3 regions of the Micromonospora sp. 4G55 genome follow, and region 1 is predicted to be linked to each of the others. Evidence: riboswitches for the same ligand, from Rfam matches in the RefSeq annotation. Region 1 holds a riboswitch; each other region holds the start of a gene.
The links. A riboswitch is a leader RNA that binds a small molecule or an ion and turns the genes downstream of it on or off. The one in region 1 is predicted to bind cyclic di-AMP.
Positions count from the first base shown of each region.

Region 2: linked by a shared signal. The riboswitch ahead of JNW89_RS22585 (hypothetical protein) and the one ahead of JNW89_RS08820 (hypothetical protein) in region 1 are both predicted to bind cyclic di-AMP.
Region 3: linked by a shared signal. The riboswitch ahead of JNW89_RS37315 (transglycosylase family protein) and the one ahead of JNW89_RS08820 (hypothetical protein) in region 1 are both predicted to bind cyclic di-AMP.

Region 1 is NZ_JAEVHN010000067.1:6,708-12,605, forward strand. It holds gene surE (5'/3'-nucleotidase SurE) at 1-194, opposite strand, end outside; gene JNW89_RS08805 (PfkB family carbohydrate kinase) at 333-1,166, opposite strand; gene JNW89_RS08810 (SRPBCC family protein) at 1,306-1,773, shown strand; gene JNW89_RS08815 (hypothetical protein) at 1,789-2,292, opposite strand; gene JNW89_RS08820 (hypothetical protein) at 2,410-3,471, opposite strand; cyclic di-AMP (ydaO/yuaA leader) riboswitch at 3,476-3,607, opposite strand; gene JNW89_RS08825 (cation diffusion facilitator family transporter) at 3,749-4,663, opposite strand; gene JNW89_RS08830 (AAA family ATPase) at 4,864-5,898, opposite strand, start outside.
Region 2 is NZ_JAEVHN010000315.1:755-6,652, forward strand. It holds partial or broken gene JNW89_RS22575 (HAD-IC family P-type ATPase) at 1-582, opposite strand, end outside; gene JNW89_RS22580 (YibE/F family protein) at 901-2,238, shown strand; cyclic di-AMP (ydaO/yuaA leader) riboswitch at 2,405-2,535, shown strand; gene JNW89_RS22585 (hypothetical protein) at 2,540-3,559, shown strand; gene JNW89_RS22590 (carbonic anhydrase) at 3,625-4,278, opposite strand; gene JNW89_RS22595 (helix-turn-helix domain-containing protein) at 4,511-4,840, shown strand; gene JNW89_RS22600 (S8 family serine peptidase) at 5,087-5,898, shown strand, end outside; partial or broken gene JNW89_RS36900 (S8 family serine peptidase) at 5,863-5,898, shown strand, end outside.
Region 3 is NZ_JAEVHN010000098.1:3,237-9,134, reverse strand. It holds partial or broken gene htpG (molecular chaperone HtpG) at 1-1,617, shown strand, start outside; gene JNW89_RS38060 (peptidoglycan-binding protein) at 1,668-1,841, opposite strand; partial or broken gene JNW89_RS38690 (peptidoglycan-binding protein) at 2,014-2,553, opposite strand; gene JNW89_RS36685 (hypothetical protein) at 2,555-2,680, opposite strand; cyclic di-AMP (ydaO/yuaA leader) riboswitch at 3,130-3,304, shown strand; gene JNW89_RS37315 (transglycosylase family protein) at 3,303-3,941, shown strand; gene nhaA (Na+/H+ antiporter NhaA) at 4,274-5,602, shown strand; gene JNW89_RS11340 (cation:proton antiporter) at 5,750-5,898, shown strand, end outside.

The DNA of each region.
Region 1 (5,898 bases):
GGCAGCGGATGGTCGCGCACCACCACGTGCCCCTCCCGCTCCACGGCGGTCATCGAGGCGCTCGTGCCGCTCGCCTCCTCCAGCGGAGCGGCCACCACCACGTCCAGGCCACGCTCGGCCGCCGCCCGGGCCAGCGCCAGGATGCCCGGCGCGGCGATCCCGTCGTCGTTGGTGACCAGCACCCGCAGCGTCACCGGTCCACCGCCCGGTCGGCCAGCTCGTCCGGGGTGGTCCGCTCCTGCGGCCGGCTGCGGCCGGCACCAGGCGGACCCGGTCGACCAGGCCGGCGATGGTGTCCAGCCGGCCGGTGCCCAGCCCGTGCCGGGTGACGTTCAGCGCCCCGGCCGCCGCGCCGGTGCGGATCGCGGTACGCACGTCGCCGCCGCCGGCGACCACGGCGCCACCCCGGCGGTCATCGAGTCGCCGGCCCCGCGCGGGTCGGCCGCCTCCAGCCGGGGCATCTCCACCTCGAACACCTCCCCGTCGACCAGGGCGAGCGCCGGCCGGTCGGCCCGGCTGACCACCACGTTCTCGGCGCCGGAGGCGTGCAGGTCGTACATGGCGCGGGTGAGTTCGTCCTCCTCCGCGCCGGTGGACCGCCCGTCGGCGATCAGCTCCTCGTGGCTGACCTTGAGGAAGAACACCCCGCTGGCCAGCACGGCGGTCAGGTGCTCGCCGGCGAGGTCCACCACCACCCGGCCGCCGTTGGCGCCCAGGTCGGCGGCGAAGCGGCGGTAGAGGTCGGCCGGGACGAGCGAGGGTTCGTTGGGGCCGCTGAGCACGCTCACCGGGGCCCGCAGCCCCTCACCGAGCGAGAGGTTGTAGAGCTCGTCCAGCTCGTGCCGGCTCAGCGGCGCGCCGACCACGTCGACGATCTCGTGCCGGGTGCCGTCGCGCCGGTCGTGCACGTAGCCGCCGCTGCACGAGTCGCGCCGCACCACCCGCAGGTCCACCCCCTCGGTGGCCAGCAGCGGCTCCAGCACCTGCCCGAGCTCGCCGCCGAGCGTCGTGCAGAGCACCACCGGCACCCCCAGCGACATGATCATCCGGGCCTGCCAGACGCCCTGCCCGCCCGGGTGCAGGTGCAGTTCCGGCTGGTCGCTGGGCTGGTCGACGGTCACCGTCAGCCGTGGCGTCGGAGCGAAGACCATCACGTGCCCGCTCATCCGTCGTACCCGTCCATGCCCCGCCTCCCGTGGCCGTCGCCGGCCGGATTCCCCGCCGGGGCACCGTCATGCCGCCTGCGATTGCCAGCCCGGCCGTCGTACGGGACGATCGGGCGACCGACGAGGGGTGGAGGGTGGAGTGGTCCGGCGGGAGTCGTTCAGCTACACGGTGCAGGCGCGCTGCTCACGGGCGGACGCGGTGGCGCTGTTGAGCGATCCCGCCCGGCAGGAGGAGCTGCATCCGCTGATCGTCCGGGTGCGCCGGCTGCCGACCCGTCCGGGCGCGCGGGCCAGCTACGCCATCACCGACCGGCTGGAGCTGGGGCCGCTGCGGTTCCCGGTCACCTACCAGGCCGACGTCCTGGTGGTCTCCGACGACGAGATCGTCACGGTGGCCCGGCAGCAGCCCGGCACGACCGTGCGCAACCACACCCGGCTCCAGGAGGAGGGCGACGTGCTGCGGATCGACGTGGAGATCACCCTCTCCGCGCCGGCGCCGCTGTTCGGGTACGCGTTCCGCCAGGCCCGGGCCGCGCACCTGGGCCTGGCCAGCCGGCTCGGCCCGGTGCTGGACCGGAAGGCCGACGGCGGCCCGGTCCCGAGCTGACCCCCCCCGGTCCAGTCAGCGGCGGCCGGCGGGTGCCGCCGTCCGGCGGGGCGGCGGGACAGCCCGGCGGTTGCGGCCCCACGGCTTCCAGGTGGAGATCACGGTCATGGTGACCAGCAGGCCGGTGGAGACCGCGGGGGCGACCACCACGTCGATGCGCTGGTGCGCGGTGGCGTCCGGTCCGGCGGCGGCGCGCAGGTTCGGCGTCAGCGCGAAGAGCACCAGGCCGATCATCACCGTGGTGAGCACCAGCTTGACCACCACCCAACGCCAGCGCAGCAGTCCCCAGGGGGTCAGCAGCGCGCTGGTCACGCCGACCACCCAGACCAGCACGCTCAGCGGCGCGAAGAGCCAGGTCGCGACCAGCGCCGCCGCCGGGTAGACCACCTCCGGGTCGGCGCCGCGCAGCCCGGCGATGCCGAGGGTGAGCAGCACGAGGTCCGCGCCGAGCCAGCCCAGCGCGGTCACCAGGTGCAGGGTGAGCAGGGTCTTGCGGCCGTCGGGGGAGAGTCGGGTCATGCCTTGATGCTCGCCCGGCCGTCGCGCTGCGTCGTGGGCCGGTCGACGACATCCCGGGTACGTCGACGCGCGTACGACGGGGCCCGTCCGCCTCGGACGGGCCCCGCCGCGGGTCGGTCAGTAGACCGACAGGTGCACGTGGTTGGTGTGGTCGCTGGACGGGTCCCCGCCGGCCCCGCTGTACGACTTCCACCCGCTGCTGGGCAGCCAGATCTGCCGGTACCAGATCACGTAGAGCACGGCGAGCCGGTCGGAGTTGCGGATGAAGTACGCGGCCAGGTTGTTGCCGTACGTCTTGTCGCCGCCGGTCGCGTCGCCGCCGAAGCCGCTCTTCTGCGCCGCGAAGTCGCAGGCCCGGCCCTTGGGGTGCTCGCCGGAGCCGCTGGGGCGGTAGCAGGAGACGTACCGGGTGAAGCCGGCCGCCTGAGCCTGCTGCAGCGCGTTGAGCATGCGCGGGGTGATGCAGCCGTTGGCCGGGGTGGGGTCGTTGACGCTGCACGACTCCGACGGCCAGGAGCCGTCGGGGTTGCGCGGCGCCGCCTTGGCGTTGGCGGTGGAGGTCCCCGCGTTGGAGCCGCCGCCGGCGCTGGCGGCGGGCTTGTCGGCGGCGGCCACCGCCAGGGCCCGTTCGGCCTGCTGCTTGCGCTTGGCCATCACCGCGACCTGCTTGCGCTGCTCGACGAGCTCCTTGTCGAGCGCGCCCCGGGTGCGGGTGGCCTCGTCGCGGGTCCGGATCAGGTTGCGCAGCTCCCGGTCCTCGTTGGAAGCCACCGTCTCCAGCGCCGCCGCCCGGTCCAGGAAGCCTTCCGGGCTGGAGCTGTTGAGCAGCGCCGACACCGGCCCGAGTCGCCCGGTCCGGTACGCCACGCCGGCGATCTCGCCGACCTTGCCCTGCCGGACGGTCAGCTCCGACTCCATCGTCTTGAGCTGGTTGTTGAGTTCCTGCTGCCGCTTGGTGGAGCGTTCCAGCGCGGCCTTGGCGTCGATCCAGCCCTTGCTGGCTGCGTCGAGCTGGGCGCGCAGTGCCGGGGTGCCGCCCTCCTCGTCGTTGCCGGGGGCGGCGGCGAGCCCGGTGGCGGGGGGAGCGGCCGTCGCCGGGACCGGCGCGGACGACACCCCGAGGGCGAGCGTCGCGACGACCGCGGCCACCAGCCGTGCGGTGGTACGTCGTACGTGCATGCACATGTCCTTCCGTCAGCCGCCGACCGGGTTAGCTGACGGGTTCGGGACGGAAGATCCCTACCGCTGACGCGGATGCACCCCACGAACATGGTTCCCCGGCTCGCCCTGGCAGGCGATTAGGCGACGGCCACCGCCGGCACCGGAGGGTGCCGCCTGGCGGAGGCCGGGACCGAGCCTACCGGTACGGGTGTGACACCCGCCCGTTTCGTGACTGAGGGTACTGGAGTGAATCGTGGTGTAGGTGGCACAACCGGACAATAGGTGTCCGATTTTGTCACCACTCGACCTGCCCACAGGCGCCGGGGGCGGCCCCCGGCTCGATCTGGAGGGTGGCGTGCTCGATGTGGAAGTCCTCGTGCAGGGCGGTGCGGGCGGCGGCGAGCACCGTGCCGACCTCGGCGCCGGGGACCATGGTGAGGTGGGCGGAGGCGACCTCCATGCCGGAGGTGAGCGTCCAGACGTGCAGGTCGTGCACCTCGGCGACGCCGGGGACGGCGGTCAGCCGGTCGTGCACGGCGGTCACCTGGAGATGCTCCGGGGCGGCCTGGACCAGGATGCGCACCGCCGCGCGGCCGAGCCGCCAGGTGCGGGGAAGGATGAACAGGCCGATCGCGACCGCCACCGCCGGGTCGGCCCACCACCAGCCGGTGCCGGCGATGAGCAGCGCGGCCCCGATCACGCCCAGCGAGCCGAGCAGGTCGCCGAGCACCTCCAGGTACGCCCCGCGCAGGTTGATGCTCTCCCGCGCCCCCTCGCGCAGCAGCGCGAACGCGACGAGGTTGGCCAGCAGGCCGAGCACCGCCACCGCCAGCATCGGCCCGGTCCGCACCTCCGGCGGGTCGCCGAACCGGCGGACCGCCTCGATCAGCACGTAGATCGCCACCCCGCTGAGCAGGGCGGCGTTGGCGAGCGCGGCCAGCACCTCGAGCCGGTAGAGCCCGAAGGTGCGCTGCGGGTCCCGGTCGCCGTGCCGGGTGGCGGTGATGGCGGCCAGCGCCATGCCGATGCCGAGCACGTCGGTGAACATGTGCCCGGCGTCGGAGAGCAGGGCCAGCGAGCCGGTGCCGAACGCGGTGACCGCCTCGACCACCATCAGCGCGGCGAGCAACGCGAAGGCCGCCCAGAGCCGCCCCCGGTGCCGGTGCGCCGCGTTCGAGACCGACCCGTGGTGGTCATGACCTGCGCCCACGCCCACACCCTCCGTCGCCCCGCCGGCCCGAACCCAATCTATGCTCACATCGCTATGTATGCAACTAACCCCCACGGCCATGCCGCGCCCGCACTTTCCGAGAAAGCGTGGCTATTTTGCGCTCCGAGGCCCCTTCTTCTCTGAAAGTGCGCGGTCCGCGGCGACGCGGGAGCGGCTTGACGGCCGGGGTGGGGCGGGGGTCAGGGTGTGGGGTCGATGGTGGTGAGGCGCTGGGTGGCGCGGGAGAGGGCGACGTAGAGGGTGCGCACGCCCGAGCCGGGGTCGGCCCGGATCTCGCTCGGGGCGATGAGCACGACGCCGTCGTACTCCATGCCCTTGGCCTGGAGGCTGGTCACCACCTGGAGCCGGGAGCCGCCGTGCCCGTCCAGCCAGCCGGCCACCTCGTCGCGGCGCGGCACCGGCGTGATCACGCCGACCGTGCCCTCCACCTCGGTGAGCAGCGCGTCCACCGCCTGCACGGTCGCCGCCGGCAGCCCGTCGGCGGCGACGGTCAGCGCGACCGGCTCCACGCCGGTGGAGCGGACCGCCGTCGGCAGCTGCAGGTCGGGGTAGAGCCGGCGGATCTCCGCCGCCGCCACCGCGAAGATCTCCGCTGAGTTGCGGTAGTTCGTGGTCAGCGCGAAGCGGTGCCGCCGGCGCCGGCCGAGCGCCTGGTCCCGGGCCCGGTCCAGCTCCTGCGGGTCACCGGTCCAGGCGGTCTGCGCCGGGTCGCCCACCACGGTCCAGGAGGCGAGCCGGCCGCGCCGGCCGACCATCCGCCACTGCATCGGCGAGACGTCCTGCGACTCGTCCACCACCACGTGCGCGTAGTCGCGGTAGTCCTCCGGGCGTTCCCGGGCCGCCGCCCGGGCGGCCCGCTGCCGGTCGGCGAACGTGCTCAGCTCGCGCACGCCGCCGGCCAACTGGTACGGGTCGCGCTTGGCCCGGGCCCGCTGCACCGGCTTGCCGAGCAGCGCGTCCAGCTCGTCGAGCAGGGCGATGTCGGCCACCGTCAGCCCCTGCGCGTCCAGCACCCGGTACGCCTCGACCAGCAGCGCGGTCTCCGCCCGGGACAGGATGCCGCCGGCGTACCGGCGCAGCCGCTCCGGCCGGGCCAGCCAGCCCAGCACGTGCCGCGGGGTGCAGCCGGGGCCACCACGCCTTGAGGAACTCGCGGAACTCCGGCCGTCGATGATCTCGTCCTCGAAGGCGCGCTGCTCCGGCAGCCGGGGGAC
Region 2 (5,898 bases), on a different contig from region 1:
GCCACCGGGACGGACCAGCACCACGTCGGCCACCCGCAGCCCGCTCACCGGCACCCGTTCGGTGCCGCCCTGCGGCCCGACCCGCTCGGCCTCGTCGGGAAGCAGCGCGGCCAGCGCCGCGAGCGCACCCCGCGCCTGCCCGACGGCCTTCATCTCCTGCCAGTGCCCCAGCAGCATGATGGTGACCAGGGCGGCCAGCTCCCACCAGAAGTCCAGCTCGAAGGCGCCGAGGCTGGTGGCGAGCGAGGCGGCGTACGCGACGGTGATCGCCATCCCGATCAGCAGCATCATCCCCGGGGCCCGGTCGCGCACCTCGCGCACCGCGCCGACGAGGAACGGCCAGCCACCCCACCAGAAGACCACCGAGCCGAGCACCGGCCCGACCAGGGACCGGCCGGGGAACTCCAGCGAGTAGCCGAACCACTCCATCACCATGTGGCTGGTGGCGACCACGGGCAGGGTCAGCGCCAGGCAGAGCCAGAACCGGCGGCGGAACATCTCCGGGTCGTGGCCGGCGTGCTTGTCGTGCCCCCGGTGCCGGTCCGACCCCGGGGGCCCGGACTGTCCGGCGTGCTGGTCCATGCCCCCACGATGCCCGGTGGACGCGCTGCCGATGGCACGAACCGGGCGGACCCGCACCGAACCTGGCTACCATTCTCCGGCCATGACTCGCCATCCGCCGCAGCTGCCGCCGGCCCGCGTACCGCGCCGGGCTCGGCGGCCGTGGGCGACCGCCCGGGCGGGTCGACACACCGGGCGACCACGCCGCCCGGTCGCCCTGGGTGAGCACGCCGGCACCCAGGGCCCACATCGGGGTACGCGTTCCGCCACGCACGTTCCGCCGGTGAACCGACCGGCCGGCTGACACGTACCCCGCCCTGGATCGTTGGGAGACTCGCAATGGGCGCCGACCACACCCGTCCCGCTCCGTCCGCCCCACCGGGGGTGCGGCGGATCCTCGTCGCGACGGTGGTCCCGCTGTTCGTCATCACGGTGATCGCCGCCCTGGTGCTGTGGCCGCGCGACTCGCGGCCGGCCGACGGCGGCGCCGAGCCGGCGCGCCACCACGGCACGGTGACCCGGGTGGTGACCGAACCCTGCCCACCGACGCCGGAGGCGCCCGGCGCGGCCGAGGGCCCGTGCGGGACCGTGACGGTCAAGGTCGAGCAGGGCCCGGACAGCGGCCAGCAGGTGGAGACCCCGGTGCCCGCCGGCCCGGGTGCGCCCACCGTGGCGGTGGGCGACGAGGTGGTGCTGGTCCAGCTCGCCGACCCGGCCAACCCCACCGCCACCAGTTACCAGATCGCCGAACACCAGCGGGGCAAGCCCCTGGTGTGGCTGGTGGCGCTCTTCGCGGCGGCGATCGTGGCGTTCGGCCGGCTGCGCGGGCTGGCCGCGCTGGCCGGGCTGGGCGCCAGCTTCGCCATCCTGCTGGCCTTCGTCGTACCCGGCATCGCGGCGGGCGGCTCGCCGCTGCTGATCGCGATCACCGGCTCCGCGCTGATCATGTTCGTGGTGCTGTACCTGACCCACGGGATCACCGCGCAGACCTCGGTGGCGGTCCTCGGCACGCTCGGCAGCCTGGTGCTGACCGGAGTGCTCGGCAGTCTGGCCACCGCCGCCACCCACCTGACCGGGTTCGGCAGCGAGGAGGCCACCACGCTGTCGATGTACCAGCGCGACGTCGACCTGCACGGGCTGCTGCTGGCCGGCATCATCATCGGCTCGCTCGGCGTGCTCGACGACGTCACCGTCACCCAGGCCGCCACCGTCACCGAGCTGGCGCACGCCAACCCCGGACTGTCCCGGACGCAGCTCTACCGGGCCGCCACCCGGGTCGGCCGGGCGCACATCGCCTCCACGGTGAACACCATCGTGCTCGCCTACGCGGGCGCCTCGCTGCCGCTGCTGCTCCTGCTCACCGCCGACAGCCGGCCGGTGAGCCAGATCCTCACCAGCGAGTTCCTGGCCCAGGAGATCGTCCGCAGCGCGGTGGCGACGCTCGGCCTGGTCGCCGCTGTACCGCTGACCACCGCTCTGGCCGCGCTGGTCGCCACCGCCGGTCGTGGCCCGGCCGACGACCCGGCCCGGGACACCGGACCGGCACCCACGCCCCGCCCCTCCGCCGACCGGGACGCGGCGCTCGAGGCGCTGAGCGCGTCGCGTCCCGGCGGACCGTCCACCCCGGCCCCCGCACGGTGGCCCGACCCGGAAAGGAGCACGGACACCGCATGGTGACACTCCGCTGCGTGACCGACGCCGACGCGGAACCTGACGAACGCGTCACTCGTCACGCATCGCTACGACGAAATAACGCTTTTAGTCGGGTTCTGGACGTAGATCCCCGGTACGACTCTCGGGTAACCTCGCTGCCGGTCACCGCCGAAGGCGCGCAGCGGCGCCTGCGGTGCCGCCGCCCAATCGCCGCGAGGCGAACCGGGGAACCAGGTACATGGGGTGAATCCGCGCGAGCGGTAGGGGCCACTTCCGTCCCGAACCCGTCAGCTAACCCGGTCGGCGGTCGACGGAAGGGAACACTGTGACGGCACCCCTGCGCCGCTGGTTGACTCCGGTGGTGGCCGTGTTCGCCGCTCTGGCCATCCTCGGCGGGCCGACAGCCGCGATCGCCGCGCCCTCGACCCCCACCCCCTCCGGGCACGAGGAGGACGACGAGCCCAAGCTGCTCACCGACGTCATCGAGCTGCGCAACCGCGAGTACTCGAAGGCCAAGACGCAGCTGGAGAAGTCCAAGAAGCGCCAGCAGCAGCTCGCGCTGGAGGTGCGGCGCGCGCAGGACGAGCTGGCGGCGTTGCAGCCGACGGTCTCGCAGATCGCGGCGCAGTCGTACCGGACCGGCCGGATCGGCGCGGTGGCGATGCTGCTGGAGAGTGACGCCCCCGACTCGTTCGTCCGGCGAGCCGCCGCCCTGGACGAGCTGAACATGGTCAACGCGCAGAAGCTGGCCAAGGTCACCGCCGCCAAGAACCGCGCGGAGCAGGCCAAGCTGGCGCTGGACGCCGAGGTGCGCGAGCAGCAGAAGCTCACCAACGACATGGCCCGGGAGAGCCGGGAGGCGGAGAAGGCCCTCCAGCTGGTCGGTGGCCGGGGCTTCACCGGCGGCCTGGTCGACGCGACCTCGCCGGTGGCCCGGATCGGCCCCGGCCGGATGGCGGACGGCAGCTGGCGTCCCGAGTCGCGTACCGAGGACGACCCGACCACCTCCGGCACCATCACGCCGCGCACCCTGCACGCGTACAAGGAGGTCCGGCGCGCCGGCTTCAACCGGTTCGCGGGCTGCTACCGGCCCGGTGGACCGTGGGAGCACCCGAAGGGCAAGGCCTGCGACTGGTCGTTGCAGCGGAGCGGCTTCGCGCCCTGGCACAACAACGACACCCGGATGTACGGCAACAACCTGGCCGCGTTCCTGATCCGCAACGCCGACCGGCTCGGCATCTACTACGTGATCTGGAACCGGCAGATCTGGTTCCCGGCGACCGGGTGGAAGTCGTACAGCGGACCGTCGAACCACACCGACCACGTGCACATGTCGATGCTCTAGCGCGCGGCGCGTACCGAACGAGGGCCGTCCCCGGTGGGGGCGGCCCTCGTCGCGTGCGGGGGGGGTCAGCCGGCGACGGCGGTCGCCCGATCGCCGGCCTGGGCCGGCACGGCGCTCGGCACCGCGGCCACCGTCCGCACCTCACCGGCGGCCAGCCGGTACGACATGCCGACCACCGCGCACCGCCCCTCGGCGACCGCGGCGGCCAGTACGGCGGAGTTGCCCAGCAGCGCCTCGACGGTGTGCGCGATGTGAATGTCGACAATCCCGTCGACGTCGTCGACGCCCTGCTCGGCGGCCCGCCGGAGGCTGGGCGCCACCGCGTCCACCACCGCCCGCAGGTGCCCGACCGGCGGCGTGCCGGTTCGCGCGGCGTCCCGGGCGGCCTGGACCGCCCCGCAGGAGTCGTGGCCGAGCACCACCACCAGCGGGGTGCCCAGGACGCTCACCGCGTACTCGACGCTGCCGAGCACCTCGGGGCCGGCGGTGTGCCCGGCGGTACGGACCACGAAGAGGTCACCCAGACCCCGGTCAAAGATGATCTCGGCGGCGAGGCGGGAGTCGGAGCAGCCGACGATCACCGCGAACGGGTGCTGGCCGTCGGCGACCGCCGCCCGGTGCAGCGAGTCCTGGTTGGGGTGGCGCTGCGCGCCCGTCACGAAGCGCCGGTTGCCGGCGTGCAGCTCGGCGAGCGCCTGCGTCGGATCGGTCAGGGTCATTGCCTCACCTCGGTCCCTCACGAGATCGGCCTGGTCACACCCGGCCGGCGACGGAGGCGGCCTCGCCGCCCACCGTCACACGTAGCAGAAGATACGTCAAGGTATACGTGATACGGATTTCATACTTTGCCCCGGCGTCGACGTGATGTTTCGTCGCGGCGTCCCGCGGGCTGCCGGCCGGGAGGCGGAGCCAGGGGAGCCAGGGCGGAAAACCCGATGGACTGGCCATACGATGGCGGGCATGGCGACGACTGCGCAGAACGGGAGCACCCGGAACTGGACGTTCCTCACCAACCACGCGCACGTGCTGCTCGCCATCGCCCGCAACCCCACCGCCCGGCTGCGGGACGTCGCCGACGAGGTCGGGGTGACCGAGCGCGCCGCGCAGGCGATCGTCGCCGACCTGGAGGTTGGCGGCTACCTCCACCGCACCCGGGTGGGCCGGCGCAACGAGTACACGGTCAACCCGCGCGGCCACTTCCGGCACCCGGCCGAGTCCGACCGTCAGGTGGGTGACCTGCTCGCCCTCTTCACCGGCGAGCGTGCCGAGTCCAGCTCCTGACGGCCGCCCTCGTCGCTCCGCGCCGACCGCGCGGCGCTCGCCGGCCCCGGTGTCGGTCCGGTCGACCACGACGTGACCACGGCCCGACCGACCACCGGCTTGCCCGGACGTCGGTCCGGTCGACCACGGCACGACCGCCGGCCCCGTCCGGTTGCCTCGTCGGCGCGCAACGCCCGACGCAGGGCGCCCTGAAGGACCGGACCGCCCGTCGCCCCGTCCCGGGCGCGGCGGCGGTAATCTCAGCGCGTGCGCGAGAGCTTCCGGCCGACTGGGACGGCGCTGACCGAGACCTCCGGGCGTCCATCCCGGACCGTCCTCGGTGGAGTGGTGGCGGCCCTGCTCGCCTCGCTCGTGGTGTCACCGGCACCGGCCGTGGCGGCCCCGAACTGCCCCAGCCCGGCCGGCGGGGTCGCCCCCGCCGAGACGCCGTGGGCGCTGCGCCGGCTCGACCCGGCGTCGGCCTGGCGGATCACCCGGGGCGAGCGGATCACCGTGGCGGTCATCGACTCCGGCGTCTCCCCCACCCATCCGCTGCTCAAGGGGCAGGTGCGCGAGGGCCGCGACTTCAACGGCCTGCCATCGATGCAGGGCCGGTGCGACCTGGCCGGCCACGGCACCATCGTGGCCGGGATCATCGCCGGGCGGGACGACACCGGAGCCCCGTACAGCGGCATCGCGCCCGCGGCCCGGATCCTGCCGGTCCGGGTGCTGCCCGACACCCAGCGCACCAGCGACCCCGGCCTGCCCCTGCAGATCGCCAACGCGATCCGCTGGTCGGCCGACCAGGACGTCCAGGTGATCAACCTGTCGCTGGTCACGGTGGACCACCCGGAGCTCGCCCGGGCCGTCGACTACGCGCTCGGCAAGGGCGTCGTGGTGGTGGCCGCCGCCGGCAACCGGCAGCAGGAGCAGCAGGACCTGCCGGCGTACCCGGCCGCGTACCCGGGGGTGATCCGCGGTCGCCGGAGTCGGACCGGGAAGGCGGTCACGTCGGCAGCTCGGTCAGCGGCAACTACGTGGACATCGCCGCGCCCGGGCTGGACATCGTCGGCCCCGCC
Region 3 (5,898 bases), on a different contig from region 1:
CCGCGAGGACGTCGTCTCGCTGATCGGCACCATCGCCCGCTCCGGCACGGCCGAGCTGCTACGCAAGCTGAAGGAGTCCCGGGAGGCCTCCGCCCAGGACCTGATCGGCGTCGGCTTCTACTCGACGTTCATGGTGGCCGACACCGTCACCCTGCTGACCCGCCGGGCCGGCCAGACCGAGGGCACCCGCTGGGAGTCCACCGGCGAGGGCACCTACGTCGTGGAGACGGTCGACGACGCTCCGCAGGGCACCTCGGTCACCGTGCACCTGAAGCCGGCCGACAGCGAGGACAATCTCGCCGACTACACCGACCACGGCAAGATCCGCGAGATCGTCAAGCGGTACTCCGACTTCATCGCCTGGCCGATCCGGCTCGTCACGCCCGACGCCGAGCCGGTCACCCTCAACTCGATGAAGGCGCTCTGGGCCCGGCCGCGCGACGAGGTCGCCGAGGAGGAGTACCGCGACTTCTACCGGCACGTCAGCCACGACTGGGCCGACCCGCTGGAGACCATCCACATGCGGGGAGAGGGCGTCTTCGAGTACGAGGCGCTGCTCTTCATCCCCACGCACGCGCCGTTCGACCTGTTCATGGCCGACGGCCGGCGCGGGGTGCAGCTGTACGTCAAGCGGGTGTTCGTGATGGACGACTGCGCCGCGCTCATGCCCAACTACCTGCGCTTCGTCAAGGGCGTGGTGGACGCGCACGACCTGTCGCTGAACATCTCCCGGGAGATCCTCCAGCAGGACCGGCAGATCCAGATCGTGCGCCGCCGGCTGGTCCGCAAGGTGCTCGCCACCGTCAAGGAGATGCGTACCGAGCACGCCGACCGGTACCGGGCCTTCTGGTCGGAGTTCGGCCGGGTGGTCAAGGAGGGGCTGCTGGAGGACCCGGACAACCAGCAGGCGATCCTCGACATCGTCTCGGTCGCCTCCACCCACGACGCCACCGAGCCCACCACGCTGCGCGAGTACGTCGAGCGGATGAAGGACGGCCAGGAGGAGACCTACTACGCCACCGGCGAGACCCGGGCCATGCTGGAGAACTCGCCGCACATGGAGGCCTTCCGCGCCAAGGGCTACGAGGTGCTGCTGCTCACCGACCCGGTCGACGAGGTGTGGGTGGAGCGGGTCGCGCAGTTCGACGGCCGGCCGCTGCGCTCGATCGCCAAGGGCAGGTGGACCTGGACACCGCGCAGGAGCGCGAGGAGGCCGAAACGGAACGGGAGCGGCAGACCAAGGAGTACGCCGCCCTGCTCGCCTTCCTCGGCGGCGCGCTGGCCGACAGCGTCAAGGAGGTGCGGCTCTCCTCCCGCCTGACCACCTCGCCGGCCTGCATCGTCGGCGACGCGCACGACATCACGCCCACGCTGGAGAAGATGTACCGCGCGATGGGGCAGGAGGTGCCGAAGGTCAAGCGCATCCTCGAACTCAACCCGACCCACCCGCTGGTCACCGGCCTGCGCGCGGCGCACGAGCGTGGCGGCGACTCGGGTGCCCTCACCGAGACCGCCGAGCTGCTGTACGGCATGGCGCTGCTCGCCGAGGGCGGCGACCTGGCCGACCCGGCCCGGTTCGCCCGGGTCCTCGCCGACCGGCTGGCCCGTACCCTCTGACGCGACGACGGCCCCGGCCCGGTGGGGGAGCACCGGGCGGGGGCGCCTGCTCAGGAACCGACCCGCACGCCCATCGCCGCCCAGGTGGCCGGGCCGACCACCCCGTCCACGGTCAGCCCCCGCATGCCCTGGTACCAGCGCACGCCGGCCTCGGTCTTCGCGTCGAAGGCGCCGTTCGCCGGGCCGCACCGCTTCGCGCCGACGAACCGCTGAACGAAGGCCACGTCCCCGCCCGTGCTGCCGCGCCGCAGCGTCCGCGAGCCCGGTCTGCCCCCGGACACCGGCGTCGCCGGCCGGCCGCTGGGCACCGACGGGGGCCGGCGTGACGGCCGCGCGCAGGGCCGCCACGGTACGCGGGCCGACCACCCCATCGGCGGTGAGCTTTCGGGCGGTCTGGAACGACCGTACCCAGGCGGCCACGGCCGGCCCGAACACCCCGTCGGCCGTCAGCCGGGCCCCGAGGCGGTTGGCGACGGCCTGCAACTCCCGGACGTCACCGCCCCGGCAGCCGGCGCGCAGCAGCCGGTCGCCGAGCCGCGCCGTCGTGGCGGTGGCGATCCCCCACGGGTGGCGGCTGTCCTCCAGGCTCCGCTGGTGGCTGACGCTGACGTGCAGGTGCTTGTCGTGCGGGTTCGGCCCGGTGTACCGGGCCGGTCGGAAGCTGCGGGTACGGCTCCAGATCTTCCGGTCGTAGATGACGTACTGGGTGGACGGATGGTTGACGGCCTGCCGGACGACCAGCAGCGGGTCGATCCCGTCGACGTCCACGTCCACCGCGTTGACCGACTGGTCGTCATTGTCCGGATTATGGTCCGAGCGGCGCGCCTGGTGACTGGCATCGCCCAACCAGCCGTCGGACTTGCGGTCCCGCTGCGGCCAGCGGGTGTCTATCTCCTCGCGCAGCACCCGCAGCGCGGGCGCCAGGTGCACGCCCATCTCACTCCTCCTCTTCCAGCGCGGCGGCCAGGTCGAAGTCGACCTCGTCGCCGGCCAGGCTCTCCGGGTCGTCGTCCTCGTCCAGGGTGGCGACGAGGTAGTCGGTGTCGATGCTGACGGTGTCCATGAAGGTCCTTCCTCTCGCGGATGGCCGGCCGCCGCGAACCGAGGCGGACCGTGACGGCCAGGGCGCCGGCGACCGGCATCCGACGGTCGGCGGGTCCGAAGCGTCGGCGCCGCGGCCGCGCTCTGCTCCCTACCGTCCGAGTCGGCGGCCGGGCTGCCCAGACATGAGTCGCCAATCAGCGGCAACGCTGACCGTCCGGCGGCGCGGGCCGCCGATCGAACCCGCCTGACCAGCGAAGACGGGGAGGTGACGGCACCTGATCCGCCGCTCGGGGCGAGACTTTCGGCCCAGTCGTGACAGGTTCCCGACCGGCCCTTGTAGAGCACCGCCGGCCACCCCGCAACTCGAAGGACGAAGCCGTCGCTCAGCCGGGTGAAGAACTTCACAAGAAGTGGGCAATCGCCCGAAACAGTTCCTAACGTCGTTCGTGTTCGCGATCGCGGACACCACGGCCGGTAACGCCTAATCCATGCCGCCGGCCGGTGGGACCTTTTCAGCGGGCATGGAGCGGGGGACCCACACGTTCCTCGGTGCACGTCACCTCGGGGTGAAGCCGCCCACGGGCGGCCGGGCTCCTCGGCCCGAACCCGACAGCTCACCTCGTCGGCGTGGAGGAATCCACATGGCAACTGAATACACCGCCCGTCACCGACGGGTCAGCTCGCGCCGCATCGCCGTCGGCACGCTCGCCGTCGGTGCGGTCACCGGGGTCGCCGCCGTCCTGGCACCGGCGTCGCCGGCGAGCGCCGCCAGCGTCAACTGGGACGCGATCGCCCAGTGCGAGTCCGGCGGCAACTGGCACATCAACACCGGCAACGGCTACTACGGCGGCCTGCAGTTCTCGCAGAGCACCTGGTCCGGCTACGGCGGCAAGAAGTACGCCTCCCGCGCCGACCTGGCCAGCCGGGGCGAGCAGATCGCGATCGCCGAGAAGGTGCGCGACGGTCAGGGCATCGGTGCCTGGCCGACCTGCGGCCGGAAGGGTGGCTCCACCAGGAGCTACTCCACCACCTCGGAGAAGTCGCAGAAATCGCAGAAGTCGGAGCGGCGCTCGTCGAGGGCCACCGCCACCGAGCGGTCCTCGCGGGAGCAGCACAGCACCCGCAGCCAGCGGCGCAGCGCGCCGGCCGGGACCGGCGACGTGTACGTGGTGCGGCCGGGTGACACCCTGTCGCAGATCGCCGACGCCCGGGACCTGGCCGGTGGCTGGCAGGCGCTGTACGAGCGCAACAAGCGCGTGGTCGGCGCGACCCGGGGCTGATCTTCCCCGGTCAGAAGCTCAGCCTCTGACGCGTCACCGCCCTGCACCAGGGGTGGACCGTATCGACGCCCGGCCGGCCCGTGCCGCGCGTCGTGGTCTCCCGTGGCGCACCGTCGGAGCACCCGGCGCGGTGTCACTCCGATTCACCTGGCGGTGGCGACGGCCGGTTGGTCGCGCCGCGCCGGGTAGCGGCAGCGCCACGTGCCCGGTCCCGAGCACGGCCGAGCGCGGAACCCGACGGGCCCGCCGCGGTGCCGGATAGGGTTGGCCCAGGTGTGCCGGGAAGTCTGGTCGGCGATGGATGACGCGACCCCTGCCGACGAGGAGTTTCCGTGACCGACGCCACCCGGCGCCGTGCCAACCTGTTCGCCCGACGCTCGTGGGGCGAGACCAGCCGTATCTCCGCCATTCTCCGCAAGGAGACCGTGGGCGGAGGCCTTCTGCTCATCGGGGCCCTGTTGGCGCTCGTCTGGTCGAACTCGCCCTGGGCGGACAGCTACCAGTCGCTTCGGGACTTCCGGGTCGGTCCCGCGTCGCTGCACCTCGACCTCAGCCTGGCCACCTGGGCTGCCGACGGCCTGCTGGCGATCTTCTTCTTCGTCGCCGGCCTGGAACTCAAGCGTGAGTTCGTCGCCGGCGACCTGCGGGATCCGCGTCGCGCCGCGGTGCCGGTCGCGGCGGCCGTCGGTGGGGTGCTCCTGCCGGCCGCCATCTACTACGTCATCGCCGCCGGCGCGGGCGGGGGCGCGGTCAAGGGCTGGGCCATCCCGACCGCGACCGACATCGCCTTCGCGCTGGCGGTGCTCGCGGTGGTCGGCCGGTTCCTGCCCTCCGCGCTGCGCACCTTCCTGCTCACCCTGGCCGTCGTTGACGACCTGCTGGCGATCGTCATCATCGCGGTCTTCTACACCAGCGACTTGTCGGTCGCGCCGCTGTTGGGCGCCCTGGTGCCGCTGGCGGTGTTCGGCTTGCTGGTGCAGCGCCGGGTCCGGTCGTGGTGGCTGCTGCTGCCCCTGGCCGCGGCGACCTGGACGCTGATGCACGAGTCCGGGGTGCACGCCACCGTGGCGGGGGTCCTGTTGGCGTTCACCGTTCCGGTGATCCGCAGCGAAGCCGCCGGTGGGCCGGATGCGGGACCGGGTCTGGCCGAGCACTTCGAGCACCGGTTCCGGCCCATTTCCGCCGGGGTGGCGGTGCCGGTTTTCGCGTTCCTCTCCGCCGGCGTCACCATCGGTGGTGTCGCCGGTCTGGCCACCGCCCTGACCGACCGGGTGGCGCTGGGCATCGTGGCCGGCCTCCTCGTCGGCAAGCCGGTCGGCATCATGGCCGCCACCTGGCTGGTCTCCCGGTTCACCCGGGCCGACCTGGACGAGGGCCTCAACTGGCTCGACGTGCTCGGGCTGGCGCTGCTCGGCGGGATCGGCTTCACCGTGTCGCTGCTCATCGGCGAGCTGGCCTTCGGCCTCGGCAGCGAACGCGACGGCCACGTGAAGGTCGCTGTACTCGCCGGGTCCCTGCTCGCGGCGCTGCTCGCGACGGTCATCCTCCGCGCCCGCACCCGCCTGTACCGGCGGGTGCACGAGCTGGAGACCGTCGACCGTGACCGGGATGGCATCCCGGACGTCTACGAGTGGCAGACCGACGGCACCGCTGGTCGCTGAGCTCACGCACGAACCCGCTGCCGCCCCCCGTGGCCGGCGCGGTGTGGTTCACCCGCTGGTGCCCGGTGGTTATGATCACCGGGATCCGTGGAGCGCCGGGAAGTCTGGTCGGCACCTCGACCAACCACGTCCCCCGGAGGTCAACCCGTGCTGCTGCTCTCCTTCGCCGCCGTCCTGCTGGCCGCCGTGCTCGTGTCGGCGCTGGCCCACCGCACCATCCTCTCCACGGCGGCGCTGTTCCTGGTCGCCGGGTTCGTCCTCGGTGAGGACACCACCGGGGTACTGCACCTGCGGGC